DNA from 2 places in the Citrobacter amalonaticus genome. Region 1 is predicted to be linked to the other one. Evidence: predicted binding sites of a transcription regulator. Region 1 holds the regulator's gene; the other holds the start of a gene.
What was found. The regulator PhoB, encoded in region 1, activates phosphate uptake and scavenging genes when phosphate is short. The targets are predictions, from matches to a motif close to CTGTCATAAAACTGNCNNAT.

Region 1 (14,641 bases):
CAACCGGCAAACAAACGGGTTACGATGGGCATCCACAACCAGACCACCAGCGCAACCACACAGGCATCGTTGATTAGATGCAGTAACAGCGTTCCCTTCAGCGACGGCAATAGCATGCCGGTCAGCCACGGCACCAGATTGGTGCTGGGGAAGATAACCAACAGGGTGATCAGAAACTGCTTCCAGCGCAGCGGTTGACGGACGTGTGGCGCGGGGGGCGTAAACCAGAATGCCGCTTCGGTGTGGATCTCGGTTTTATCGCCTTCCGCCAACAGTGGAGCGATCTCTTCGACCAGGATCCGCCGCGTGTCTGACTGCGTCCAGTTATAGAGATGCTCGAGCGTGTCGAAGCGAATAATGATGTTCCACAGATTTTGCCCATCCGTCGGACGAATCACATTCGCCCCAAGATGCCCGGGAAACGCTGCCGCGACTGGCATGATTTTCCCCAACCATAGCTCATAACGCGCCGCCTGGTCGGGCTGCAGCGTATGCGTAATTACCAACGTCACATGTGTATTCTGCGCCATGAAAAGTTCCTTGCTGAAGGGTAATGGCGGGTTGCCCCGCCATCAGACTGCTGACAAGGAAGGAAAAGACGTGGTTTTTCCTTCCTTGTGATCATCAGCCGAAAATCAATGCATTGATTTTCCTGGTTTTTAATTCAGAATCAGGCTTTACGTTCCGGCGCGCCGTGCACCAGGGTGTAGGCATAATCCACGCCCATGCCGTAAGCGCCACTGTGTTCACGAACCAGATCCATCACCGCGTCATAGGTCTCTTTGCGTGACCAGTCACGCTGGTACTCCAGCATAACCTGTTGCCAGGTCACCGGTACGGCGCCGGCCTGCACCATGCGATCGATCGCGCGCTCATGCGCATCAACAGAGGTGCCGCCGGAGGTATCCGTTACCACATACACTTCGTAACCGGCTTCCAGCGCCATCAGTGCCGGGAAGGTCAGGCACACTTCAGTCCATAAGGCAGAGATAATCAGTTTTTTACGCCCGGTCGCCGCCACGGCTTTCACAAACGCCGCGTCTTCCCAGGAGTTCATGGAGGTACGTTCGATAGGTTTCACATCCGGATGCACCGCCAGTAACTCAGGCCAGATGTAACCACTAAAACTTTTTGTTTCGACTGAAGTATAAATGACCGGCACATTAAATATTTTGCCGGCTTTCGCCAGCGCGACAGTATTATTTTTCAGCGTCTGGCGATCAATATTCGCTACCCCAAATGCCATTTGCGGCTGATGGTCAATAAAAATGAGCGTCGAGTTAGATGGATTAATCAGTTCCCGAATAGACATAATATACTTCCTTAATCAATGAGTTAGAAATTGACGTCTGGTATCCGCCGTCAGCCATCAAATCCTGAATCAGAAAGCCTGTTTAGTATAGTTGGAAATTTCTAACGACTTATTAAAGAAAACTTACCGTTGTGTGAAATAAGCCCTGTCACGGCAATATTTCTTTTATCTTCAAAAAAATGCACATCTTCCATCTAATTTATTCACTGGTTTTGTTTCTCGTCATTCGGTACAACAGAGGGGTTTATTTTCAGGGATATATTCAGCCTATGCGCATTAATCTGGACGTTCTGCTTATCCTGGACGCTATCGACAAATACGGTACTTTTGCCGCCGCTGCCGAATCGTTGTTTAAGACGCCCGCGGCGCTCAGCTATATGATTCAGAAGCTGGAAAAAGACCTGAACATCGAACTGCTTGACCGCTCCGGGCATCGGGCCAAATTCACCGATACCGGACTGATGATGCTGGAAAAGGGGCGTTTGCTGCTCAGCGCGGCAAAAGATCTGGAAAAGCAGGCGCTGCAACTGAGCTCCGGTTGGGAAAAAGAGCTGGTAGTTGCACTGGATGTCTCCTTCCCCTTTGAGGTGCTGTTACCTCTCATCGACGCCTTCCACGCGCTGAACAAACAGACGCTGCTTAAATTTTCATACCACACGCTGGCGGGGTCATGGGAAGAGCTAACGCATAATGGCGCGGATATCATTCTTGGCGCGATTAACGAACCGCCGACATCTGCCGCGTGGTCCTACAAAATGTTAGGCACTCTGGATAATGTCTTTGTGGTGGCGCCCAATCATCCGCTAGCCGCACTCTCTGACCGATTGACGAATGAACAACTTTGCCTGCACCGCGCCATTGTCATCAGCGACAGCGCGCGTTTTTGCCATCCGCTGCAAACCAACCTGATGGAAGAACAGCCGCAGATCCATGTCGATGATTTTCACAGTAAAGTGGCGCTGCTGCGCGCCGGGATGGGCTGTGGGTTTCTCCCGCGTCATATTGCCAGCCCGTGGCTTGCCACGGGCGAGCTGGTCGAAAAAAGCGTTATCTCGTTTCGCGAAAAAGATGTCGCCTATATGGCATGGCGCGAGGGTCACAACGGGCTGGCGCACCGCTGGTGGCGGGAAACGCTGCTTGCCAGCCCCGATATCGCGCGGCTGTATCAGTGATTCACCCAGAGAGTGGCGGAAATCGCCGGCAATGTCAGAATATCGTCAGACAGTTGCCCTTTCCCTTCTTTGCCGCACCATTCTTTTACGTTGAGCAGCGGTGACGCCGGGAGCACCACTTCACACGCCTCGCCGCGGTTAATGGCGACCAGCACGCGCTGCTGCTGGTAGACGCGCAAAAATACCACCACGTTGTCTTCCGCATAGACCACCTGGCACCCACCGTAGCGTAGCGCCGGAATGCCATGCCTCAGCTTCGCCATCCGCTGGTACAAGGCAAGCAATGTGGCATCCTGTTTTTCCTCCTGCCAGGGAAACGTCTTGCGGCAGAACGGATCGTTATCGCCATCCAGTCCCACCTCATCGCCGTAATAGATACAGGGCACGCCGGGCCAACTAAACAGCCAGACGACCGCCAGCGGCAGACGGGCGACATCATTGCCCAGGAGCGATTTGAAACGGGCGGTATCATGACTGTCGAGCTGGTTGAACATCCGCAACTGCTGCTGATGAGAGAGCCCGGCGCGATAGTTCTCCATCCACGCCATACAGGTCTGCGCGTCAATCTGCTGGGGATCGTAAGAGATATCGGTATTGGCAAGAAAACCCCACAGCGGAAAAGTGAAGCCACGATAGTTCATCGCAGCATCTTCTGCATCCGCCTGCAGCCACTGTCGCGCATCACCAAAGTGTTCGCCAAAGACGTAGGCGTCAGGCTGCGTTCCCTTCGCCGCCTGAGTGATCCCGGCGACATGCTGAAGGTTATTACGCGCACCGCCCGCTTCACCCAGCATATGCACGACGTCGAGCCGCCAGCCATCCATGTTCCACGGTGCTTTCAGCCAGTGACGAACGATGCTGTCTTCGCCGCGATACATTTCGTTGACCAGATTTTCGGACTGATAATCCAACTTCGGCAGACTGGAGTATCCCAGCCAGTCCAGCGCAACGCCGTCCGGCGAAAAGCTGTACCAGTCACGCCAGGGAGAATCCGGATGGTGGCACGCGCCGCCGGAGCCGCGCTGATGACGATCGAACCATGTATGGGAGTCGCCGCTGTGGTTAAACACGCCGTCCAGCACCAGCCGCATCCCCTGTTGTTGGGTTTTCAACCGCAGACGCATCAGCGCCGGATCGCCGCCAAACTGCGGATCAACGTGACGGTAATCCTCAGTATCATATTTATGCACGCTCGGGGCGGTGAATACCGGGTTCAGGTACAGGGCGGTGACGCCCAGCTTTTTCAGGTACGGCAGTTTTTCGCTGATGCCGTCGAGGTCGCCGCCATAAAACGTAGAGCCGCCAGCTTGCGCGGTCAACGGTTCATCCCAGTCACGTAGCACAATCTCCTGCCCGGCGGCGTGATGGTAATAGACCTGATCCTGCTGCGCGTCGCGTGACGCGCTACGGGCAAAACGGTCGGGAAAGATTTGGTAGAAAACCTGATCGGCCACCCACTGCGGCCCGCTGTCCGGCGCATCCACGGCAAATTGCTCCAGACGAGCAGGCGGAAAACGGCTGAATCCTTGCGGTGTAAACCACAACTGGCGATCGATCCAGAGCAGCTTGAAGCTGTAGCGCCGACGCGGCTGCCCGCTGCGAAGATCAATCGCCGCACGCCAGGCGGTCACGCCCGGAAACGGCTGCGTGCGTAATTTGTGCATCGCCAGCGCAATTTCTTCGTTGTCATTTTCCGCACGTAGCGTGACGCGCTGCGGCAGGTTCTCCCCCGTCAGCCAGAGCGTAATGGTCAGTTGGTCTTTGTTTTGCTTAACAAATGGGGCAACCGGTAGGTGCCAGGCGTTCAACATCACGTATCCCCTTTGATGAAAATGAGCACACCTTGCCATAGCGATTTACAGGATAACTCATCATCTGAAGGTTTATTGGGGGAGGAGTTCGGGGGAGGAGAAATGACCGGATGGCATTCACGCCACCCGGTACAACATTACTGCGCTTGCGCCATCTGACGATCGTGGCGACGCTTGAACATCCAGCCAATCATCAGCAGAACAATCCAGCCACAGCCAACGTACAACGAGATGCGGGTGTCCGGATGATAACCGATCAGTCCGATGATAAAGACGAGGAAAATCAGGCCTACAATGGTCGTTGCCACGCCGCCCGGCACTTTAAACTTCAGCGCTTTCACCTCTTCCGGCGGCAGACGACGACGGAAAGCGATTTGCGACAGCAGGATCATAATCCACACCCATACCGTCGCGAAGGTCGCCAGCGACGCAATCACCAGGAAGACATTCTCCGGCATGATGTAATTCAGATACACCGCAAACAGCAGAGCGATAGTCATCACCATCACGGTGACCCACGGGATCCCCCGACGCGAGGTTTTGGCGAACACTTTCGGCGCACTGCCCTGCTCCGCCATCCCGTGCAGCATACGACCGACGCCAAAGACGTCAGAGTTAATCGCCGACAGTGACGCCGTAAGCACCACAAAGTTGAGAATGCTGGCAGCAAAGGTGATACCGAGATGCTGGAAGGTCAACACAAACGGGCTACCGTCGGTTCCCACCTGGTTCCACGGGTAGATAGACATAATGACGAACAGTGTCCCCACATAGAACACCAGGATACGCATCGGCACCGAGTTAATCGCGCGCGGAATAGACTTCTCCGGGTCTTTCGCTTCACCGGCAGTGATACCGATGATCTCAATACCGCCGTAGGCAAACATCACCATCTGCAGCGACATCACCATCCCCAGCCAGCCGTTGCTGAAGAAACCGCCGTTAGTCCACAGGTTATGGATCCCGGTCGGTTGTCCGCCGTTGCCAATCCCCCAGATGATGATACCGAAGCCAGCCACAATCATGATGATGATGGTGGCAACTTTAAAGAAGGAGAACCAGAACTCCAGCTCACCAAACACTTTCACGCTCATCAGGTTGATGGCGCAAATGATCAGCACCACGCTGAGCACCCAGATCCAGTGCGGCACCGTCGGAAACCAGACGCCCATATAGATGCCGAACGCGGTCACGTCGGCAATGGCGACAATCAGGATTTCAAAACAGTAGGTCCAGCCGGTAATGTAACCGGCGAGCGGGCCGAGGTTTTCCTGCGCATAGCGCGAAAAGGAGCTGGCGGAAGGGTTGTGTACAGACATTTCCCCCAACGCGCGCATAATGATATAGGCCGCCACCCCACCGATAATGTAGGCCAGCAGCACGCTCGGCCCGGCCATTTTGATGGCGTCCGCAGAGCCATAAAACAGCCCGGTGCCGATTGCTGAGCCCAGGGCCATAAAGCGAATGTGTCGGGTGCTTAGCCCACGCTTCAGCTTGTTATTACTTTCCATCGATTCCTAACCCATCAACACAATAAAAAACCACGGGGCCAGTAATAGCCCCGTGGTTAAAACACTTTTTCCGCAATCTTAGTGTGCGCTGGAAGTCACCTGTCGACCTGCTGCGCGATCCCAGACAACCGCCAGGATCACCATCACGACGGTAGGCATTAACCACGCCAGACCTTGTTCCGCCAGCGGTAAGCGCTGGGTCCAGGCCGGTAACACGTCGCCGATTGCCGATGCTTTAATACCATCAAGGATACCAAAAATCAGGCTGATAAACATTGCCGGAGCAATGACGCGGGTCGAATTATGCCACCATGAGCGGGTAAAACTTAATACAACCAGTGCGATACACGGCGGGTAGATTGCCGTCAGCACCGGAATAGAAATCTGAATCAGATGGCTGAGCCCCAGGTTAGAAACCACCATCGAGAAGCCGCCAAGAATAAACACCAGCGTGCGGTAGGAGAGCGGCACATACTGGGCGAAGAATTCCGCGCAGGCGCAGGTCAGGCCGACCGCCGTTACCAGACAGGCGATGAAGATCAGCGCCGCCAGCAGCAGGCTACCCGCACCGCCAAAGGTGTGCTGAACATAGGCATGCAGGATCGCCGCGCCGTTCGCCGACTGATCGACCAGCGTGGCGCTGTCAGATCCGAGACGGAACAGCGCCAGGTACAGCAACGTTAATCCTACGCCCGCCATCAGGCCAGCCCAGACGGTATAACGGGTCAGCAGACGCGCTTCGGTCACGCCGCGAGAACGGGCGGCGTTAACAATAACGATGCCAAAAACCATCGCGCCCAGCGTATCCATCGTCAGGTAACCGTTAACGAAACCATTGGAGAATGCCGCCGTCTGATAGGCTTCCATGGCATGACTGATCGGGCCGGCAGGCCAGATGATGGCCGCAACGGAGAGCACAATCAGCGCCAGAATCTTCAGTGGCGCCAGGAAGTTACCCACGGTATCCAGCAGTTTGCCCGGATAGAGCGACACCAGAATGACAATGGAAAAATAGACCACGCTGTAGATAAACAGCGGCAGCGTCGAGTCGCCGGTCAGCGGGGCAATGCCCACTTCAAAAGAGACCGTTGCGGTACGCGGCGTAGCAAATAACGGTCCGACGGCCAGATAGCAGACGGTCGCCAGCAAAACGCCAGCCACTTTACCGATAGGGGTACTCAGACTGTCAACGCCACCACCGACTTTCGCCAGCGCGATAACGGTCAGCACCGGTAGCCCAACAGCGGTGATCAGAAAACCGAATGCCGCCATCCAGACGTTTTCGCCTGCCTGCAAACCAACCATTGGAGGAAAGATGATGTTCCCTGCGCCGACGAACAGCGCAAAAGTCATAAAGCCCAGCGCAATAATATCGCGCGATTTTAACTGATGGGTCATAAAGCTTACGGCCTGTGGATGTGGTGTTGATTAAATTAACGTAGTGTCTTTCCCTGCGGGAAGAAACAGCGGTTTTTTTAAGCCATTCCAGAGGGATATATCCCATAACCAGGAAAGCAAAGAATAGTTTTTCGATTTACCGCCTGAATACAGTCAGTCTGACAGCATCTGGGGCGCAATTTAAACGCTTATAACGTTTTAAAGCAAGGAGGGATCCAAAAACCGGAAGATTATAGCGATATCAAATCTCACACTAGTGTAAAACACCATACTAAAGAAAAAGTCATGGCTTATCATGCGAACAAAAAACAACCAGACGTTGATAAATTCAGCAGAGTTATCTTAGCCGCAAAGAAAATAAGCCAGCATTAGCTGGCTTATGGAAAGAAAACCTTACGATTGCACTTTAAGCACTTTTTTTGGCAATTAATCGTTCCGGCAGCACAAAACTAAAGCGCGTCCCTTTACCCGGTTGACTGTCGATCATCAGGCGACTTTCGTGATGATTCAGCGCGTGTTTAACGATAGCCAGTCCCAGTCCACTGCCGCCCGTTTGCCGCGATCGCGCTTTATCCACCCGATAAAATCGCTCTGTTAACCGTGGGATATGTTCCGGCGCAATGCCCGGTCCGTTATCCTCCACGCTAAACTCCGCGCCGTGCGGCGCCGCATACCAGCGGACGGTGATATGGGTTCCCGCTGGGGTATGGTTCACCGCGTTATACACCAGGTTGGACATCGCGCTACGCAGTTGCTCTTCATTCCCCAGTACTTTCAGCTGGTTATCCACCTCAAAACTGAACGTGTGCTTCTGCTGACTGAGCGTCTGCGCCTCGCGTTCAACCATCCGCAGCATCATAGGGACATCGACCTGCTCATTGAGCAGAAGCGTCGGGGCGGCTTCGATTTTCGACAGCGTGAGCAACTGTTTCACCAGTCCTTCCATGCGCGAGGTCTGGTCGCGCATCGTTAACAGCGCTTTTTCGCGCGTTGCCCCTTCCAGCGTTTGCTCGTGCATCATTTCAAGATAGCCCTGCAACACCGTGAGCGGGGTACGCAGTTCGTGGCTCACGTTGGCGAAGAAATTGCGTCTCGCGCCTTCGAGCTGGTGCATCTGGGTCATGTCGCGCGCCACCATCAGCAGTTGCTTATCGGTATACGGCATGACGCGGATTTCCAGGTGTCGGCCGGTATTAAGCACCAGATTTAACGGTCGGCTGAAATCCCGCAACTTGAGGTACTGCGTAAACTCCGGATAACGCAGCAGGTTCAGGATGTTCTGTCCGCTATCGTCCGGCCAGCGTAAGCCCAGCACCTGTTGCGCCAGACCGTTACACCAGAAGATCCCCCCCTCTTCGGTGGTCAACACCACCGCATCGGGCAGCGACTCCGCCCCGCTGCGAAAGCGTTTAATCAGATTGCCCAGCTCACGACGACGCTTTTTATTGCGCAGTTGCATCTGATGCAACCCATACAGCAGCGGTTCCCAACTGCCTCGTCCCGGCGGCGGCGTCATGCTTCTGTCGACCCACAGCCACCATGAGAGGCGTAATAAATTCCAGAAATGCCAGATAAGCAGTCCTGTTACCGATGCCAGTAAAAACCACGGCAGGTAACCCAAAAATGCACTTAGGATCAAGGTCGGGATACAGCAAAGTATCAGCTCCAGCACCAACCTTTTCCATGACAGCCGTTCCAGCACGGGTCACTCTCCCTTCAGAGCCAGGCTCTTGTTCTTGCCTTTCAAAAACGGGTCGAAAAACGATACCCTGTCCCGCGAACCGTCTGCACCATCCGATCGTGGCCGCTGGCTTCCAGCGCCTTACGCAGACGGCGAATATGCACATCAACCGTGCGATCCTCAACGTAGACGTTGGTGCCCCAGACGTGATTCAGCAGTTGCTCACGGCTGTAAACCCGCTCGGGATGCGTCATAAAGAAATGCAGGAGTTTAAATTCCGTCGGCCCCATATCGAGCGGGTTTTCGCCGGTCATCACGCGGTGCGAGGTGGGATCCAGGCTTAGCCCCTGCATCTCAATGACCTCTTCCACCGCCATCGGCGAAATCCTACGCATCACCGCTTTGATGCGGGCAACCAGCTCTTTCGGCGAGAACGGTTTGGTAATGTAGTCGTCCGCGCCGGTTTCCAGGCCGCGTACGCGATCCTCTTCTTCCCCTCTGGCGGTCAACATCATGACCGGAATATCCCGGGTCATCGCTTCACGCTTGAGGTGTTTAATAAACTGTAGACCAGAACCACCAGGCAACATCCAGTCAAGGAGGATCAAATCCGGCCAGGGTTCATTAAGCTGGTTCACCGCACTGTCATAATCTTCAGCTTCAACGGGCTGAAAGCCATTTTGCTCAAGCACGAAACAGACCATTTCGCGAATTGGAGCTTCATCTTCTACGACCAGAATACGTCTCGCCATGATTTGCCCTGTTATATAAGTTGCTTATCATCATCTGTCTTAATGCGGCGCCATTATGCGTCAGTTTTATGACAGATTTATGAAAATGCGTGCTGACGTTAACCTTAGGTTGTTGATTTATGACACCCGAGAAACGAGATATTACAGCCCCCGAATGGTTATAATCCCCTTTATGCTTTTTTGCCATGGAACCGTTATGCGCATCCTTCACACCTCTGACTGGCATCTGGGACAAAATTTCTACAGCAAAAGCCGTGCCGCTGAACATCAGGCCTTTCTTGACTGGCTGCTGGAAACAGCGGTTGAGCAACAGGTGGACGCGATCATCGTGGCAGGCGATATCTTCGATACCGGCTCACCGCCAAGCTATGCCCGCGAGCTCTATAACCGTTTTGTGGTCAACCTACAGCAAACGGGCTGTCATCTGGTGGTATTAGCGGGAAATCATGATTCCGTCGCCACGCTGAATGAATCCCGTGAGATTCTGGCGTTTCTCAATACCACGGTTGTGGCCAGCGCCGGTCACGCGCCGCAGATCCTGCATCGTCGCGATGGTCAGCCCGGCGCGGTGCTGTGCCCGGTGCCATTTTTACGCCCACGCGACATTATCAGCAGCCAGGCGGGACTCTCTGGCCAGGAAAAACAACAGCATTTACTGGGTGCCATCACCGACTATTACCAGCAGCAATACGAGGCCGCCTGCGCGTTGCGTGGCGATCTCGCCCTGCCGATTATCGCCACCGGCCACCTGACTACCGTGGGTGCCAGCAAAAGTGACGCCGTGCGTGACATTTATATTGGCACGCTGGATGCTTTCCCGGCGCAAAATTTCCCGCCTGCCGATTATATCGCACTGGGTCACATCCACCGGGCGCAGAAAATTGGCGGTACGGAGCATATCCGCTACTGCGGCTCGCCCATCGCGCTGAGCTTTGACGAATGCGGCAAAAGCAAATACGTGCATCGGGTGGACTTCCAGGACGGCGCATTAACCAGCGTCGAGGAGCTCACTGTTCCGGTAACGCAACCGCTGGCTGTGCTGAAGGGCGATCTTGCCGCCATTACCGAACAACTGGAGCAGTGGCGTGACAGTCCGCTGGAAACCCCGGTCTGGCTGGATATTGAAATCACCACCGATGAATACCTGCATGACATGCAGCGGAAAATTCAGACGCTGACGGAAACACTGCCCGTTGAGGTGCTGTTAGTTCGCCGCAGTCGGGAGCAGCGCGAACGCATGTTGAGTAACGAACGCCGGGAAACGCTGAGCGAACTGAGCGTGGATGAAGTATTTACCCGCCGTCTGGCGCTGGAAGAACTTGAGCCGCCTCAGTGTGAACGCCTGACATCACTTTTTCACCGCACACTACAGACACTGTCCGGGGAGCATGAGGCATGAAGATTCTCAGTCTGCGCCTGAAAAACCTCAACTCGCTGAAAGGGGAATGGAAGGTCGATTTCACAGTGGAACCCTTTGCCAGCAACGGACTGTTTGCGATTACCGGGCCTACCGGGGCGGGAAAAACCACTCTGCTCGACGCGATTTGCCTGGCGCTGTACCACGAGACGCCGCGCCTGAATACCGTGTCGCAATCGCAGAACGATCTGATGACCCGCGATACGGCGGAATGTCTGGCGGAAGTGGAGTTTGAAGTCAAAGGCGAAGCGTATCGTGCGTTCTGGAGCCAAAACCGGGCGCGCAACCAGCCCGACGGTAATTTGCAGGTTCCGCGCGTTGAACTGGCGCGCTGTGCCGACGGGAAAATCCTTGCCGATAAAGTGAAAGACAAACTGGAGATGACGGCGGAACTGACCGGGCTGGATTACGGCCGCTTTACCCGCTCAATGCTGCTCTCACAGGGGCAGTTCGCCGCCTTCCTCAACGCTAAACCGAAGGAGCGAGCGGAACTGCTGGAAGAACTGACCGGCACGGAAATTTACGGCCAGATTTCCGCTCAGGTTTTTGAGCAGCACAAAAGCGCACGCACCGAACTGGAAAAATTACAGGCGCAGGCCAGCGGCGTCGCGCTGTTAGCGCCAGAGGCGTTGCAGACGCTGACAGAAAGTTTGCAGGCACTCACTGACGAAGAGAAACAACTGGTCGCCCAACAGCAGACAGGACAACAGCAACTGAACTGGCTGACGCGACAGCGCGAACTGCAGGCCGACGCGAACCAGCGTCAGCAAATGCTGCAGGTTGCACAGGAAGCGCTGGAAAACGCCCAACCACAGCTGGCAGCGCTCAGCCTTGCGCAGCCCGCCAGAGCGTTGCGCCCACTGTGGGAGCGCATTCAGGAGCAATCTGCTACCGTTTCCCGCACTCGTCAGCAGATTAACGAAGTGAATGCTCGCTTACAGAGTAGATTCACGCTTCGCAATCACATCCGCCGCCAGGCTGAGCGGCAGTCCACTGCCCTGCTCGCCACGCAACAGACGCTAAGCGAGTGGCTAAACGAACACGATCGCTTTCGCCTGTGGAGCAACGAGTTAGGAGGATGGCGCGCCCTTTTTGCTCAGCAGGCCAGCGATAACGTTCAACTGGCAAAATGGCAGCAACAGCAGGTCAACGACAGCCGCAAGCTGGAATCGCTGCCGCCGGTGACGCTCAATCTGACGGCGGATGAAGTCGCTGTTGCGCTGGCGAAGCATGCGCAACAGCGCCCCCTGCGCCAGCAACTGCTTTCGCTCCATGGTCAGATTGTTCCCCGACTGACGCGTTTGAGTCAGCTTCAGGCGACGATGACGCATAACAAACAGGAACTGGCCCGACTCAACACCCTGCTGGAGGCTAAACGCCAGCAGTATAAAGATAAATATCAGCAGTATCAGGATGTTAAAACGCTCTGTGAGCAGGAAGCACGGATCAAGGATCTGGAAAGCCAGCGTGCGCAGTTGCAGTCCGGCCAGCCCTGCCCGCTTTGCGGTTCCACCACCCATCCTGCTGTCGCGGCGTATCAGGCACTCGAACCCGGTGTTAATCAGGCGCGACGCGATGCGCTGGAAAAAGAAGTCAAATCGCTGGCCGATGAAGGCGCCACCCTGCGGGGACAATCAGAGGCCGTCAACCAGCAGCTTCAGCGTGATGAAAGCGAAGCGCAGGCGCTGGTTAAAGAAGAGCAAGCGCTCACTCAACAGTGGCAAGCCACGATCGGCGCACTGAACGTCACGTTACAGCCGCAGGAGGATATTCAACCCTGGTTGATGGCGCAGGATGAACACGAGCAGCAACTCTACCAGCTCAACCAGCGCCATGATCTACAAGCGCAAATTACCGCCCATGCGCAACAGGTGGCGCAGTTCCGCCAGCAAATCGACCAGCGCCAGGCGACGCTGGCAGCCCAGTTAAGCCGCTATACGTTGTCACTTCCTGAGGAAGGCAGCGAGGAAGCATGGTTAGACGCGCGCGCGGCGGATGCACAAACATGGCAACAGCGGCAGACGGAGTTGACGGCGTTACAGGCGCGCATCGCGCAACTCACCCCGCTGCTCGAGACGCTGCCCGTCGCCGATACCGACGCTGAAGATGATGCAAGCGTGACGCTGGAAAACTGGCGTCAGGTTCATGACGAGTGCGTGTCGCTGCACAGTCAATTGCAGACATTACAGCAGCAGGAGAAGCAGGAAACTCAGCGCGCTGCCGATGCGCAGGCGCAGTTCGATGCTGCGCTTGAGCACAGTATATTTGCCGATCAGGCGGCATTTCTTGCCGCGCTGCTGGATGACGAGGCGGTCACGCGTCTGGAACAGCTAAAACAGTCGCTGGAAAATCAGGTTCAGCAGGCACAGACGCTCGCCGCACAATCGGCGCAGGCGCTGGCGGCACATCAGCAACAGCCGCCAGCGGGTCTGGATCCCACACAGTCGATTGAGCATGTTCAGCAAACCGTGGCGCAGTTAAACGATCGGGTACGCGACAACGCCACGCGTCAGGGCGAAATACGCCAACAGCTAAAACAGGACAGCGACAATCGCCAGCAGCAGCAGACGTTGATGCAAAAAATCGACAACGCGATGCAACAGGTTGAAGACTGGGGCTACCTGAATGCGCTGATCGGCTCTAAAGAGGGGGATAAATTCCGCAAATTCGCCCAAGGGCTGACGCTGGATAACCTGGTCTGGCTGGCGAACAACCAGTTGACCCGTCTCCATGGTCGCTATCTGCTACAGCGCAAAGCCAGTGAAGCGCTGGAACTGGAGGTGGTCGACACCTGGCAGGCCGACGCCGTGCGCGATACCCGTACCCTTTCCGGTGGCGAAAGTTTCCTGGTCAGTCTCGCACTGGCGCTGGCGCTCTCCGATCTGGTCAGCCACAAAACGCGCATTGACTCGCTGTTCCTTGACGAAGGCTTTGGCACGCTCGACAGTGAAACGCTGGATACCGCCCTTGATGCGCTGGATGCGCTCAACGCCAGCGGCAAAACCATTGGCGTGATTAGCCATGTGGAAGCGATGAAAGAACGGATCCCGGTGCAGATCAAGGTGAAGAAAATCAACGGACTGGGCTACAGCAAACTCGACAGAATGTTTGCCGTAGAATAACGAATCGCTTTCGGAGCAACGTATGTAGCACGATCGTCAATACACAAAGACGGATAAGGAATGGCAATACGGCAGACTTATCCGCAAGCTATACACTATTGGCTGCGGTTTTCGCAGCCGTCGCGCTTAACCCGCGCTTGAAATAACGGCAGGTGGTATGAAAAAGGCGATTTTCGCATTGGCGCTGGGGACATTTGGCCTCGGCATGGCCGAATTCGGCATTATGGGGGTATTGACGGAACTGGCACGCGATGTCGGCATATCAATTCCGACCGCCGGGCATATGATTTCGTATTACGCCTTTGGCGTGGTGCTGGGTGCACCCATCATCGCCCTCTTTTCCAGCCGCTTTTCCCTCAAGCATATTTTGCTGTTTCTGGTGACCTTATGCGTCATTGGCAACGCTATCTTCACCCTCTCCTCTTCTTACGCCATGCTGGCGATCGGCAGACTGGTTTCAGGCTT
Region 2 (14,641 bases), 1.7 Mb from region 1:
ATCCCCTCTTTTACACTATGAAGCCAACCTTAAGTTCTTAAGGTTGGCTTAATTTTACTTTGCGAGGATCTGCGCGACTTAGTCTACGGAAGCTCCACCATGTTAAAGCGCATTGTCAAAAGACCTCTTCTCAGCCTGTTGGCCTGGTTACTACTGGTTTCATTCTATTTGTCAGTTTGTCTGAACATCGCATTCTACAAGCAGGTTGTGCAGGACCTGCCGCTGGATTCCCTGCGTAACATCCTGGTCTTCTTGTCGATGCCCGTGGTGGCGTTCAGCGTCATTAATATTGTCCTGACGCTGGCCTCTTTCCTGTGGCTGAACCGCCTGCTGGCCTGCCTGTTTATTCTGATGGCCGCGTCGGCGCAGTACTTCATCATGACCTACGGCATCATCATCGACCGCTCGATGATTGCCAATATGGTGGATACGACACCTGCCGAAACGTTCGCCCTGATGACGCCACGAATGGTGCTCACGCTCGGTCTTAGCGGCATTGTAGCGGCCATCGTCGCCTGCTGGATCAAAATCAAACCGACCACGCCAGTTCTGCGCAGCGTGCTGTATCGCGCGGCCAACGTACTGGTATCCGTGTTATTGATCGTGCTGGTGGCGGCCTTTTTCTATAAAGATTACGCCTCGCTGTTTCGCAACAATAAAGAACTGGTCAAAGCCCTCAGCCCGTCTAACGGCATTGTCGCCAGCTGGTCATGGTATTCCCATCAGCGCCTCGCGCACCTGCCGCTGGTACGCATCGGTGAAGACGCACATCGTAATCCGTTGATGCAGCAAGAGAAGCGCAAAAACCTGACCATCCTGATCGTCGGTGAAACCTCGCGTGGCGAAAACTTCTCGCTCGGCGGCTACTCCCGCGAAACCAACCCGCTGTTGGCCAAAGATAATGTGGTCTACTTCCCGCGCGCCACGTCATGCGGTACCGCCACGGCGGTCTCTGTACCGTGCATGTTCTCTAACATGCCGCGTAAGCATTACGACGAAGAGCTGGCGCAGCATCAGGAAGGGATGCTCGATATTATCCAGCGCGCGGGCGTTAACGTGTTATGGAATGACAACGACGGCGGCTGTAAAGGCGCCTGTGACCGCGTGCCGCATCAGAATATGACAGCGTTAAACCTGAAAGGGGAATGCATCGACGGCGAATGCTATGACGAGGTTCTGTTCCACGGTCTGGAAGAGTACATCAACAACCTGCAAGGTGACGGGGTGATCGTGCTGCATACCATTGGCAGCCACGGCCCGACCTATTACAACCGTTATCCGCCGCAATTCAGGAAATTTACCCCAACCTGCGATACCAATGAAATCCAGACCTGTTCACAGGAACAATTAGTGAACACGTACGATAATACCGTGCTGTATGTTGACTATATTGTTGATAAAACAATTAATCTTCTGAAAGCGCATCAGGACAAATTCACCACCAGCCTGGTTTATCTTTCTGACCACGGCGAGTCGCTGGGTGAAAACGGCGTTTATCTGCACGGCCTGCCGTATGCCATTGCGCCAGACTCCCAGAAGCATGTGCCGATGCTGCTGTGGCTGTCAGAGGATTATCAGCAGCGCTATCAGGTTGATGCCAGTTGCCTGCAAAAACAGGCGCGTACTCAGGATTACTCGCAGGACAATCTTTTCTCGACCATGCTGGGACTGACCGGCGTACAGACCACGCAATATCAGGCCGCAGATGATATTCTGCAGCCCTGCAGGAGAACCACGCAATGAAAATACTGATTGTTGAAGACGATACGCTGCTTTTGCAGGGCTTGATTCTGGCGGCGCAAACCGAAGGGTACGCCTGCGATGGCGTATCGACCGCCCGTGCGGCTGAGCAATGCCTGGAAACCGGTCATTACAGTCTGGTGGTGCTGGACCTCGGCCTGCCTGACGAAGATGGCCTGCATTTTCTTACCCGCATCCGACAGAAAAAATATACCCTGCCGGTGCTGATCCTCACCGCGAGGGACACGCTCGGCGATAAGATTTCCGGGCTGGACGTCGGGGCCGATGATTATCTGGTGAAACCTTTTGCGCTGGAAGAGTTGCACGCCCGAATCCGCGCGCTGCTGCGTCGTCACAATAACCAGGGCGAGAGTGAACTGGTGGTCGGCGACCTGATGCTGAACATGGGTCGCCGCCAGGTGTGGAAAGCGGGAGAGGAGTTAATTCTCACCCCTAAAGAGTACGCGCTGCTGTCGCGTCTGATGCTGAAATCGGGGAGCCCGGTACACCGGGAAATTCTCTATAACGACATCTATAACTGGGATAACGAACCGTCCACCAATACTCTGGAAGTGCATATCCATAACCTGCGCGATAAAGTGGGCAAATCCCGTATTCGTACCGTGCGCGGCTTTGGCTACATGCTGGTGGCGACCGCGACTGAGGAAAACTAATTGAATCTGAAGCGTTTTCTGCGCCAGCCCATGACCCTGCGTCGGCGGCTGATGATCACCATCGGCATGATTTTGCTGGTTTTCCAGCTTATCAGCACCTTCTGGCTCTGGCATGAAAGCACTGAGCAGATCCAGTTGTTTGAACAGGCGCTGCGGGATAACCGCAATAACGATCGCCACATCATGCATGAAATCCGCGAGGCGGTCGCCAGCCTGATCGTCCCCAGCGTGTTCATGGTGGGGTTAACCCTGTTCATCTGCTATCAGGCCGTTCGTCGCATTACCCGTCCGCTCGCCAATCTGCAACAAGAGTTAGAAACCCGCACGGCGGATAATCTCTCCCCTATCGAAATTCACAGCTCAACGGTCGAAATCGAAGCGGTCGTTTCGGCGCTCAACCAGTTGGTCAATCGACTGACCACGACCATCGAGAACGAGCGTCTGTTTACCGCCGACGTGGCGCACGAACTGCGAACGCCGCTATCGGGCGTCCGTTTGCATCTGGAACTGCTGTCAAAAGCGCATAACGTGGATGTCGCGCCGCTGCTGGGTCGTCTTGATCAAATGATGGACAGCGTCTCGCAGCTGTTACAACTCGCCCGCGTGGGCCAGTCTTTTTCATCGGGAAATTATCAGCATGTCAGATTGCTGGAAGATGTGATCCTGCCGTCTTACGACGAGCTGAGCACGATGCTGGAACAGCGCGAACAGACGCTACTGCTGCCTGACAGCCAGGACGATGCCATTGTTCAGGGTGACGCGACGCTGCTGCGGATGCTGCTGCGTAATCTGGTGGAAAATGCCCATCGCTACAGTCCGGAAGGCACCACTATCGCCATTACGCTGAATGTCGATGACGACGCAACAATGACAATGGCGGTAGAAGATGAAGGACCGGGGATCGATGAGAGCAAATGCGGAGAACTCAGCAAAGCCTTCGTCCGTATGGACAGCCGTTACGGCGGAATCGGCCTGGGGTTAAGCATCGTCAGCCGCATTACGCAGCTGCACCACGGGCAGTTTTTCCTGCAAAATCGCAGTGGAACAACCGGAACCCGCGCCTCGGTGCTGTTGAAAAAGGTTTAGTAGGTTGAGACCCAAACGTACAGGAAGCTACTGACAATCAGTACGCTGAATACGGTCGTTATACTTTCATAAATACGCTGTTTCATCACACTCTCCTCCAGGGTATGGAAGAGAGTGTGCCAGTCAGAGATTAAGCAAACCTTAAGCTTTACTCGTCAATTCGCGGATGCTGCTGCACCAGGCGCGTACGCTTCGCCTGCAGGTCCGCAATCTCCTGATCGATATCCTCAATTTTCTGCTCGATATTATCGTAGTGTTCACCGAGAATTTCTTTCGCTTCCTGAATATCCGAGGCGGCGGGCGTTGCCCCTTTCAGCGGCTGATTCGCAGTCTCTTTCATGGTGATACCGGTAATAAAACCAATCACCGCGATAACCATCAGGTAGTAAGCAGGCATCATCAGATTCTGCGAGCTTTCCACCAGCCAGGCAGCCAGCGTTGGCGTCAGACCGGCAATCAGTACCGAAATATTAAATGCCGCCGCCAGCGCACTGTAACGAATGTGCGTCGGGAACATGGCTGGCAGTGAAGACGCCATAACCCCGGTGAAGCAGTTGAGGATCACCGCCAGCATCAGCAGACCGGCAAAAATCAGGCCGATGATATTACTGTTAATCAGAATAAAGGCCGGGATTGCCAGCGCAAACAGCGCAATGCTCCCCATGATCACGAACGGACGACGACCAAAACGGTCACTCAGCAATCCCATCACCGGCTGGACAAACAGCATCCCGATCATAATGGCGATGATAATCAGCACGCCGTGATCTTCAGAGTAATGCAGGTTATGCGACAGATAGCTCGGCATATAGGTCAACAGCATGTAGTAGGTGACGTTGGTAGCAATCACCAGGCCAATACAGGCCAGCAGGCTGCGCCAGTGCTTAGTGGCAATCTCTTTAAAGGAGACTTTCGGTCCTTCCTGCAAGCCTTCGCGGTCGCCCTGTTCCAGTTTATCGACGTGCTGCTGGAACGCCGGGGTCTCTTCCAGCGCATGACGCAGATAGAGTCCGATAATCCCTAACGGCAGGGCGATAAAGAACGGAATACGCCAGCCCCATTCCAGGAAGTTCTCTTCTCCGACCACCGTCGAGATCAGGACTACCACGCCCGCACCCAGCACGAACCCGGCAATAGAGCCGAAGTCCAGCCAGCTTCCCATAAAGCCGCGTTTACGGTCCGGGGAATATTCGGCCACAAAAATAGACGCGCCGGTGTACTCACCGCCGACGGAGAAGCCCTGCGCCATCTTACACAGCAGCAGCAGGATGGGTGCCCAAATGCCTATCGAGGCGTAGGACGGTATCAGGCCGATACAGAAGGTACTGATCGACATAATCACTATGGTGATGGCAAGAATCTTCTGGCGACCATATTTATCGCCGAGCATACCGAAGAACAAACCACCGAGCGGACGAATCAGAAAGGGAACAGAGAAAGTAGCAAGGGCGGCAATCATCTGCACGCTGGGGTCAGCCCCCGGGAAGAACACTTTACCTAATGCGTAGGCAACAAAGCCATAAACCCCAAAATCAAACCACTCCATCGCGTTACCCAACGAAGCGGCGGTAATCGCCTTTCGCAATTTACCGTCATCGATAATCGTGACGTCGCGAAGCGTAATCGGTTTTACTTTTTTCCTTTTCAGCATAGCTGTCCTCGTAGACTAAGCCCTGTCTCGCGGCATATCGACTGCATTGGCGCACTGGGCGCAACGTCACCGTCGAGCGCGGGGTTGCTCAGACGCAACTCCTGTAACAAGCGTAGCAGGTTTACTTACACGGACTGGTTAAGGTCTGTACAACCGAACCTGTTGACGCCTGATTTGGGCGGTTAATGAGCTATCTACCCTACCAGTGTTTAAAATTGTGATCAACTTCACATATATGTTTAGGTTTCGTCAACGGAGGTAAATTAGGTGATCCTGAGTCTCTTTTTTTAACGCGCAGAGTTGTTCTTTTTTACGTTTTCGATCTCTATTTTGTAGTGCTTGCTTAATAAAAAGTCACTGCTGTTATTATTATTCTGCCAGGTAATACTCTCTCATTTTTCACAACTTCTTTACGGTAATTTTAAATATTCAGATCGCGCTGGAATGTTTACATTGATTATGTGACAAAGATAACTAAAACAGCGTTTCGTTTTGATTGAATCAACATTCCAATGAATGCAAGATAATAGTCGTTGCAATACCACCGGGAAGCGAAAAACGCCGATACACGGTGCAATCGCTACGTAGAACATAAAGAGAATGTAGGTTTTCCTGCCTTCTTGTTAGATACAACCTTCTGAATTTTAATATTTTTTGCCACCTTACCCGTATGTTCCACGGGCAAGAAGTGAGGACATTTATGAGAATTAAAGCCACCATTGAACGCATCCCTGGTGGGATGATGTTGATTCCATTGCTGCTGGGTGCGGTTGTAAATACCCTGGCGCCGAATACCGGTGCTTATTTTGGTTCCTTTACAAAAGGCATGATTACCGGCACGGTACCGATTCTTGCTGTGTGGTTCTTCTGTATTGGTGCATCAATTGATTTACGCGCAACCGGTACGGTCCTGCGTAAATCCGGTACGCTGGTGATTACTAAAATTGCGGTGGCGTGGGCAGTGGCAATGATTGCCGCCTCGTTTATTCCGGATACCGGTATTCAGACCGGTTTCTTTGCCGGTCTTTCCGTACTGGCGATTGTATCCGCAATGGATATGACCAACGGCGGTCTGTATGCCAGCTTGATGAACCAGTACGGTACGAAAGAAGAGTCCGGCGCGTTCGTTCTGATGTCTCTGGAATCCGGTCCGCTGATGACGATGGTGATTCTGGGCGCGGCGGGTCTGGGCTCCTTTGAACCGCATCACTTTATCGGCGCGGTACTGCCGTTCCTGATCGGCTTTACGCTGGGCAACCTTGACCACGATCTGCGTGCGTTCTTCAGCAAAGCAACACCGGTACTGATTCCATTCTTCGGCTTTGCGTTGGGTAACACCATTAACCTGGGCGTGATTGTTGATACTGGTCTGCTGGGCATCCTGCTGGGTGTGGCGGTTATTGTCATCACCGGTATTCCGCTGATCATTGCTGACCGTGTGATCGGTGGTGGTAATGGTACTGCAGGTGTCGCGGCGTCCTCTGCGGCAGGTGCCGCCGTTGCCAACCCGGTGATCATCGCGCAAATCAACCCGGCGTTTGAACCGGTCGCCGCCTCCGCGACGGCGCTGGTCGCCGCCAGCGTAGTGGTCACGGCGATTCTGGTGCCGATTATTACCGCGCTCTACGCCAAACGCTTCGCCAGGCTACCGGCGCCTGTAGCGGCGGAAGAAGCGACAGCGGAATCCGCAAACCACTAATCATCAGCCCTCTCCTCTCAAAACCTAAGGGGAGAGGGTGGAAACACCTCTTCGACCATCGCATCCACCAGCCGTTTTGCCGAACAGAGTCGCGGCATACCCAACGCAACCGTCTGCCAGCGTTGCGTCACAGACCAGCACACCGGATGTTTATCCGCCTCGCACCAGTCTCCCAACCAGCTCAGCATGTCGCTGTATTCGCCTGAACCGGCGGTGGTACTCAACCACTGATGATAATAGTGACGCGTCGTCGGCGCGGCATTGATACTGTGGGCCAGATAGTTTGTCGCCATCGCCCGGAGATTATCTTTCAGCATCGCCGCCACGTCCGGATTCGCCAGACGACAGGCATCGCCAAACGGTCCCCAACGCAACTCTTCAAGCGCAATAAAACACCGCCCCGGCAGCGACCATCCCTCATAGGCCCCCGCCAACCATCGAGTAAACACCTGTTCACTGTGTTCCCCGGCCTGGACCGTGAGGCCACGCTGGCTCAGCGCCTTCTCCTTCCAGGCACTGCGCTGGCGAAACCACTCGCTGAGGGTGTTAAGTTGCTGAACCAGCCCTGGGATGGACGGTCCGCGAGAGAGATCCGTCTGTTGCAGAACCTGCAGTCGCGCAGAGATCCGCGTCAGCGCCAGATGCCCCGGATCGAGCATACCCGCCAGCTTTTCCACCAGCTTCAGGCGCATCATCAGATGTTCGCTGAACATTCCGGCCATCGCCCACGCCCGTAACTGCGTCTGGGACAGAATCTCCTGCGTCAGACGTTCGCGAAACTGCTGCTGTTGCAACGTGCCGCCTGCCCGTTTCGGTTCTTCTCCCTGAACCAGATCGACCATAAACTTTGGGTGGATACACTCCAGCGTCCGTCCGGGGCCTTCCAGTAACGCGTTTGTCATGTGTGTTCGGCCACAAAAAGGGTTTGAATGTCGTCACGGAGCAGGCGAGAGTCTTCATAAATCCAGGCGGTGGCGGCAATACTGTGCTGCAACTGCTGACTCAGACTCTGAACAGCCGATTCATTCTGCTGACGAACCAGCAAACTCTCGCGCAGGCTCTCCTGTAATCCCGCCAGGCACAATGAGAAATCGGCAAAAAACGTTGCCAGTCCTGCCGTAACTGAAACATCGACCTGCGCGGCTAAAGCTTTACGAATTTGTTGGCAGAAGTGGCTGACGTACTCCGCCAGGCTCTGGTGTAGCGCATTAATATCAATCAGATAGCGTGTCTTCGCTTCGACATAGTCATTCCAGCTCCAGTTCGGCTGATTCAGCCAGCGGGAGAAGGTTTCACGCACCCCGCTTACACGAGGTTCGTCACTTTCGACGTGGTCCTGCTGGGCAATCGCATCGCTGAATAACTGGCGCGTCGTGAAGTTAAACATGGACGCGTGAAAGGCCGGAAAGCTGATTCGGGGGCGAAACCCCGCATGGCTCAACTCCTCTTTCACCCGCATTTCGATAGGGCGCATTGCCTCGTTCAGTGACCGGCTGAGCGTGGCTTTCAGTTGTTCAAAACGCATCGCCAGGTCGCGGCTGATGTTTTCCTGCGCCGCCAGCAGGACGCCCTCACAGGCGGAACGTAGCTTACTGAGGATCACCTGCGCCTGCGCTTCGTCATGCAGCACCAACATCTCCCCGTCAATCTCCGCCTGCGGCAGCGGCGACCAGCTATCGCCACGCGACAGTTTCAGGATCTGTTCGCGGCTGAAAAAGGTCTCGATGTTACGCAAGATCGTGGCCTGCTGCTGGTTGAGAAAGTCGTTGGCCGACGCCAGCGCCAGCCCGACTTCATGGTGGATTTCGTCACTGACGCTGTCCTGGCTCACCTTAAGTTGCTGCATATCCGCTTCCAGACGCACGATATTTTGCTGCAACGTGTCAAAGGCCACCGTCAGACAGTGATAACGGAAATCCAGATATTCGCGGGCGCTGTGGGCGTAATTCAGCAATTTATGCGAGGCGGAACGCAGCGCATACAGCGACGCATTAGCATAGGCGGCATGAATTAAGGTCTGGATCGGCTGTTCAAACAGCGAATCTTCCCACAGCAAATCTGCCGCATGGCGCAGGTGTTCGATATCATCCAGATCGGCGCTTCGCCAGCGCCGACCAAGCGCGGCTTCAGCAAAGTCCTGTACCCAGCGCTGCTCTTCGTGATCCGGCAGATGACCGTGGTTTGCCAGCTCATGGCGTGCCCGATTGGCCAGATATCCCCACATCGAGGAGACCGGATAAATTTGCGCCGGATTAATACAGCCCTTCATCAGGGTACCGGAAATCAGCGCCCTCACCTGCTCTTCATCATCGCTGTTGCGATCTTTCTGGTCGAATTTGTTCACCAACGCATACAACGGCACCGATTTTCCTACCGCGGCAATGGCCTGACGCACCTCTTCATCAGAAATCGATTTCAACTGCGTATAGTCCATCACCGCCAGAACGGCGGAGGCGCGAGCCAGTTGCTCATTGAGCATTTTTTGCAGATGCGGCTGCCCGGCTTCGTTTGGCCCGGGGGTGTCCAGTAACGTCAGTTGACCCGGATAATTCTCCAGCCCCGCCAGATGCACAAACTCCACCTCAATCACCGGAATATGTTCAATCGCCGCATAGGCAGAAAAGGGAAAATCGACGTCCAGCGCTTTCGACAGGCGCACCAAATCGTTAAGGCTTTTCAGGCAGTGAAAGATCGGCTGCGCGCCGAGGTAATGGCGCTCAAACGCTTCCCCTCTTTCGATGCGTTGCATGAGGCCGTTCATGTCTTTATCAATTTCCAACACCTGCGTCAGATTCTGCCGATCGCAGGCGTGCATGCTCTCTTGCAGTGTTTTCATCAGCGCATCGATGGGCGCAACGTGGGAAAAATGCAGCACCGGTTCTTTCTGACCAGGCGTATGGCGGATCAGCGTCGGCAACGCGGTCATCGGACGGTTGCGATTGGGCAGCACCTCCGTGCCGACAATGGCATTGATCGTCGTCGACTTTCCCGCTTTCATGGTGCCAACGATCGCCAGTACCATTTCCAGTCGCGAGATTTTTCGCAACTCATTGTTCAGCGTGGCCTGCTGGGCCTCGGCACCCCGGGTACTGAAATGCATGGGCTGAACGTTGAAGTCATCCTCACTCTTTAATGAGGAAGCGTCCTCCAGAGTGGCCGTTGGCATTTTTTTTACGGTCTTAAGATGCTCTAAAGAGAGCATCAGCAAGCGTTCCGCTTCCTGGCTCAATTCATATATTGTCTGTGTGTACATAAAAAATGTTTCCTTAACGCAAATTTTTATTGCTTTTATTTAGCCGTTTCGTTTATTAGTGAATGCTCGGCTTTAATAATTACGTATGGAAAAAGAATTTATTAATTAATCTACTGATATTGATGAAGTTATTATTTTAATTACTATTTTTGAATAACACTCAGTGGCATAAGAAAGTAAAAAAGCGTAGTTCAGTTTTATAAAAACCCAGGCCAGTTTTGGTTAATTTCACCTACCAGAAATAAGGGGGAAGGTGATGTAAACGAACCCTAACTAAAATTCGCTCAGCCAATTATTTCGAATATTTCTCGTCACCTTATCTCAAATAACAAACGGTAGCAATTTCCCTTAAAAATATTAGCGCGTTTTTTCTGTCTGGCAGACAGGTTACGGTCACAGTACGGTATTTACCTTAAAAACAGAGTAGTCCCGACAACGTTAAGGATTTTGTGTATAATTGCGTCCTTTTTCGGCAATCTGCCATTTTTTGGGCGCTTTTGCCCTTGCTGACTTTTGAGGAAATCGACATGTCATTACCCCACTGCCCACAATGCAACTCCGAATACACTTACGAAGATAACGGCATGTACATCTGCCCGGAATGCGCCCATGAATGGAACGATGCAGAACCAGCGCATGACAGCGACGAACTGATCGTGAAAGATGCCAACGGTAATCTGCTGGCTGACGGCGACAGCGTCACCGTCGTGAAAGATCTGAAAGTCAAAGGCAGCTCTTCAATGCTGAAAATCGGCACGAAAGTGAAAAACATTCGTCTGGTGGAAGGCGACCACAACATCGATTGCAAAATTGATGGCTTTGGCCCGATGAAGCTGAAATCAGAATTCGTGAAAAAGAACTGATGTAAATTGCCCGGTGGCGCTTCGCTTACCGGGCCTGTGATAACTACACTTAACTGGCTTCTCTTACCTGAGGTAAAGATTATGCCGTTAAGTCCCTACATCTCTTTTGCCGGAAACTGTGCCGACGCCATCGCGTATTATCAAAAGACGCTGGGTGCAGAACTCCTTTATAAAATCAGCTTCGGTGAAATGCCCAAACCGGCGCAGGACAGCGAAGACGGTTGCCCGTCCGGAATGACATTCCCCGATACCGCTATCGCCCATGCCAATGTACGCATTGCCCATAGCGACATCATGATGAGCGATGGCATCCCAACGGGAAACGCCCATTATTCAGGTTTCACGCTGGTCCTTGACACGCAAAATGTCAACGAAGGGAAGCAATGGTTTGACAATCTCGCCGCAGAGGGTCAAATCGAAATGGACTGGCAGGAAACCTTCTGGGCGCATGGCTTTGGCAAAGTCAGCGATCGCTACGGCGTACCGTGGATGATCAACGTCGTCAAACAACCCCAGCCAACCGAGTAACCTCACGGGAGGCGTGCCTCCCGTCCTGTCATCAAACTCACCTTAACTCTTCATCGGCAGGTAACGTCCCCTTAACCCAAACGTCATATTGATCCGCCACGATGGGGCCACTTTTTTTAGAGAGGCCGCATCATGGAAACGATCATTCGCGTCGAGAAACTCTCCAAAACGTTCAATCAGCATCAGGCGCTGCATGCGGTTGATCTGAACATCGGTTCCGGTGAGATGGTAGCTCTGCTTGGGCCGTCGGGTTCCGGCAAATCCACCCTTTTACGTCATCTGAGCGGTTTGATTATCGGTGATAAATCAGCAGGTAGCCGCGTCGAGCTACTCGGTCGCACCGTTCAACACGAAGGCCGACTGGCGCGCGATATCCGCAAAAGCCGCGCGCATACCGGTTACATCTTCCAACAGTTCAATCTGGTGAATCGCCTGACGGTGCTGGAGAACGTGCTGATTGGCGCGCTCGGCAGCACGCCGTTCTGGCGCACCTGTTTTAGCTGGTTTAGCGCAGAGCAGAAACAGCGCGCGCTCCAGGCACTGACCCGCGTCGGGATGGCGCACTTTGCCTGGCAGCGCGTCTCAACGCTCTCCGGCGGTCAACAGCAGCGCGTGGCCATCGCCCGGGCGCTGATGCAGCAGGCCAAAGTGATCCTCGCCGATGAGCCGATTGCCTCACTGGACCCGGAATCCGCGCGCATCGTGATGGACACCCTGCGCGACATTAACCAGACCGACGGCATTACCGTCGTCGTCACGCTGCATCAGGTGGATTACGCCCTGCGCTACTGCGAACGCATTGTCGCGCTGCGTCAGGGACACGTCTTCTATGACGGCAGCAGCCAGCTCTTTGATAACGAACGATTTGACCATCTCTACCGCAGCATGAACCGCGTCGAACAGAACGCACAGGCTGCCTGACATCCCCACAATGAGGAATGGAAATGAGCTATAAGACAGTTGCCGCGCTGGCCTTTACCAGCATGTTTAGTCTCAGCACCCTGCTCAGCCCGGTCCATGCCGAAGAGCAGGAAAAAGCACTGAACTTTGGCATTATTTCGACCGAATCACAGCAAAACCTGAAGCCCCAATGGGACCCGTTCCTGAAGGATATGGAGAAGAAACTGGGCGTGAAAGTGAACGCCTTCTTCGCCCCGGACTACGCCGGGATCATCCAGGGCATGCGCTTTAACAAAGTTGATATCGCCTGGTACGGTAACCTCTCGGCAATGGAAGCGGTGGATCGCGCTAACGGACAAGTGTTTGCCCAGACCGTCGCCGCCGATGGATCGCCGGGTTACTGGAGCGTGCTGATCGTCAACAAGGACAGTCCGATCAACAACCTCGACGATCTGATCGCCAAACGCAAAGATCTCACCTTCGGTAATGGTGATCCTAACTCCACCTCCGGCTATCTCGTCCCTGGCTATTACGTCTTCGCGAAAAACAATATTACCGCCAGCGACTTCAAACGCACCGTCAACGCCGGTCATGAAACCAACGCTCTTGCGGTCGCCAACAAGCAAGTGGATGTTGCCACCAACAACACCGAGAACCTCGACAAGCTGAAAACGTCCGCGCCGGACAAGCTGAAAGCGCTGAAGGTGATCTGGAAGTCGCCGCTGATCCCGGGCGATCCGATCGTCTGGCGTAAGAACCTCTCTGAAGCCACCAAGGACAAGGTGTACGACTTCTTCATGAACTACGGCAAAACGCCAGAAGAAAAAACCGTGCTGGAACGCCTGGGTTGGGCGCCGTTCCGCGCCTCCAGCGACCTGCAACTGGTGCCGATTCGCCAGCTCGCGCTGTTTAAAGAGATGCAGGGCGTGCAGGACAACAAGGGACTGAACGCCGAAGAGAAGACCAGCAAATCTTCCGCGATTAAAGCGCAACTGGACGATCTTGACCGTCTGACCGCGGCGCTGAGCGCCATGACCAGCGTCACTAAAGCGGTGCAGTAAACCTGATGCCCGGTGGCGCTTTGCTTACCGGGCCGACAAACGTAGGCCGGATAAGGCGTAGCCGCCATCCGGCAATAACCTACGCACGGAGTTAAACATGCAAACCATCACCGTTGCCCCGCCAAAGCGCAGTTGGTTCTCGCTCGTGAGTTGGGCCATTCTGCTTGCCGTGTTGGTCGTGTCGTGGAAAGGCGCCGAAATGGCCCCGCTCACGCTGATTCAGGATTCCGGCAACATGGCGACCTTCGCCGCCGACTTTTTCCCCCCCGATTTTAGCCAGTGGCAGGACTATCTTGGTGAAATGGCGGTGACCCTGCAAATCGCCGTCTGGGGTACCGCGCTGGCCGTGATCCTCTCCATTCCCTTCGGCCTGATGTGCGCCGACAACCTCGTGCCCTGGTGGATCTACCAGCCAATGCGCCGTCTGATGGATGCCTGCCGCGCCATCAACGAAATGGTGTTTGCGATGCTATTCGTGGTCGCTGTCGGCCTCGGTCCGTTTGCCGGCGTCATGGCGCTGTTTATCCACACTACCGGCGTGCTCTCCAAACTGTTGTCCGAAGCGGTGGAAGCCATTGAGCCTGGCCCGGTTGAAGGTATTCGCGCCACTGGCGCCAACAAAATCGAAGAGATTCTTTACGGTGTACTGCCCCAGGTGATGCCGCTGCTGATCTCCTACTCGCTGTACCGCTTTGAATCCAACGTCCGTTCAGCAACCGTCGTCGGGATGGTGGGCGCAGGCGGCATTGGCGTCACGCTGTGGGAGGCGATTCGCGGTTTCCAGTTCCAGCAAACCTGCGCCCTGATGGTGTTGATCATTGTGACCGTCAGCCTGCTGGATTTTCTTTCCCAGCGTTTACGTAAGCACTTTATCTGATTAGCGAGGCATTGATTGCTATGCACTTGTCTACACATCCGACCAGTTATCCAACGCGTTATCAGGAGATTGCCGCGAGACTAGAGCAGGAGCTACGTCAACATTACCGCTGCGGCGATTATCTGCCCGCCGAGCATCAGCTTGCCGCGCGTTATGAGGTTAATCGCCACACCCTGCGCCGCGCCATCGACCAGTTGGTTGAGCGCGGCTGGGTCCAGCGTCGTCAGGGCGTCGGCGTACTGGTGCTGATGCGCCCGTTCGATTATCCGCTTAACGCCCAGGCTCGTTTTAGTCAGAACCTGTTGGATC

Region 2: phnC (phosphonate ABC transporter ATP-binding protein) is a predicted target of PhoB. The motif match lies at 11,520-11,539, and genes of this name have one in related genera.

What each region holds. Positions count from the first base shown of each region.
Region 1 covers NZ_CP014015.2:3,076,452-3,091,092, reverse strand. The annotation lists gene AL479_RS14875 (antibiotic biosynthesis monooxygenase) at 1-530, opposite strand, end outside; gene AL479_RS14870 (hydrolase) at 671-1,312, opposite strand; gene AL479_RS14865 (LysR family transcriptional regulator) at 1,582-2,484, shown strand; gene malZ (maltodextrin glucosidase) at 2,478-4,295, opposite strand; gene proY (proline-specific permease ProY) at 4,433-5,806, opposite strand; gene brnQ (branched-chain amino acid transporter carrier protein BrnQ) at 5,885-7,204, opposite strand; gene phoR (phosphate regulon sensor histidine kinase PhoR) at 7,611-8,906, opposite strand; gene phoB (phosphate response regulator transcription factor PhoB) at 8,948-9,637, opposite strand; gene sbcD (exonuclease subunit SbcD) at 9,834-11,036, shown strand; gene sbcC (exonuclease subunit SbcC) at 11,033-14,176, shown strand; gene araJ (MFS transporter AraJ) at 14,334-14,641, shown strand, end outside.
Region 2 covers NZ_CP014015.2:1,392,406-1,407,046, forward strand. The annotation lists gene adiC (arginine/agmatine antiporter) at 1-1, shown strand, start outside; gene eptA (phosphoethanolamine transferase EptA) at 100-1,743, shown strand; gene pmrA (two-component system response regulator PmrA) at 1,740-2,414, shown strand; gene pmrB (two-component system sensor histidine kinase PmrB) at 2,415-3,500, shown strand; gene pmrR (LpxT activity modulator PmrR) at 3,497-3,586, opposite strand; gene proP (glycine betaine/L-proline transporter ProP) at 3,649-5,151, opposite strand; gene kdgT (2-keto-3-deoxygluconate transporter) at 5,852-6,850, shown strand; gene AL479_RS06700 (diguanylate cyclase regulator RdcB family protein) at 6,868-7,752, opposite strand; gene crfC (clamp-binding protein CrfC) at 7,749-10,103, opposite strand; gene AL479_RS06710 (zinc ribbon domain-containing protein YjdM) at 10,631-10,966, shown strand; gene yjdN (VOC family metalloprotein YjdN) at 11,048-11,494, shown strand; gene phnC (phosphonate ABC transporter ATP-binding protein) at 11,627-12,415, shown strand; gene phnD (phosphonate ABC transporter substrate-binding protein) at 12,439-13,455, shown strand; gene phnE (phosphonate ABC transporter, permease protein PhnE) at 13,553-14,332, shown strand; gene phnF (phosphonate metabolism transcriptional regulator PhnF) at 14,353-14,641, shown strand, end outside.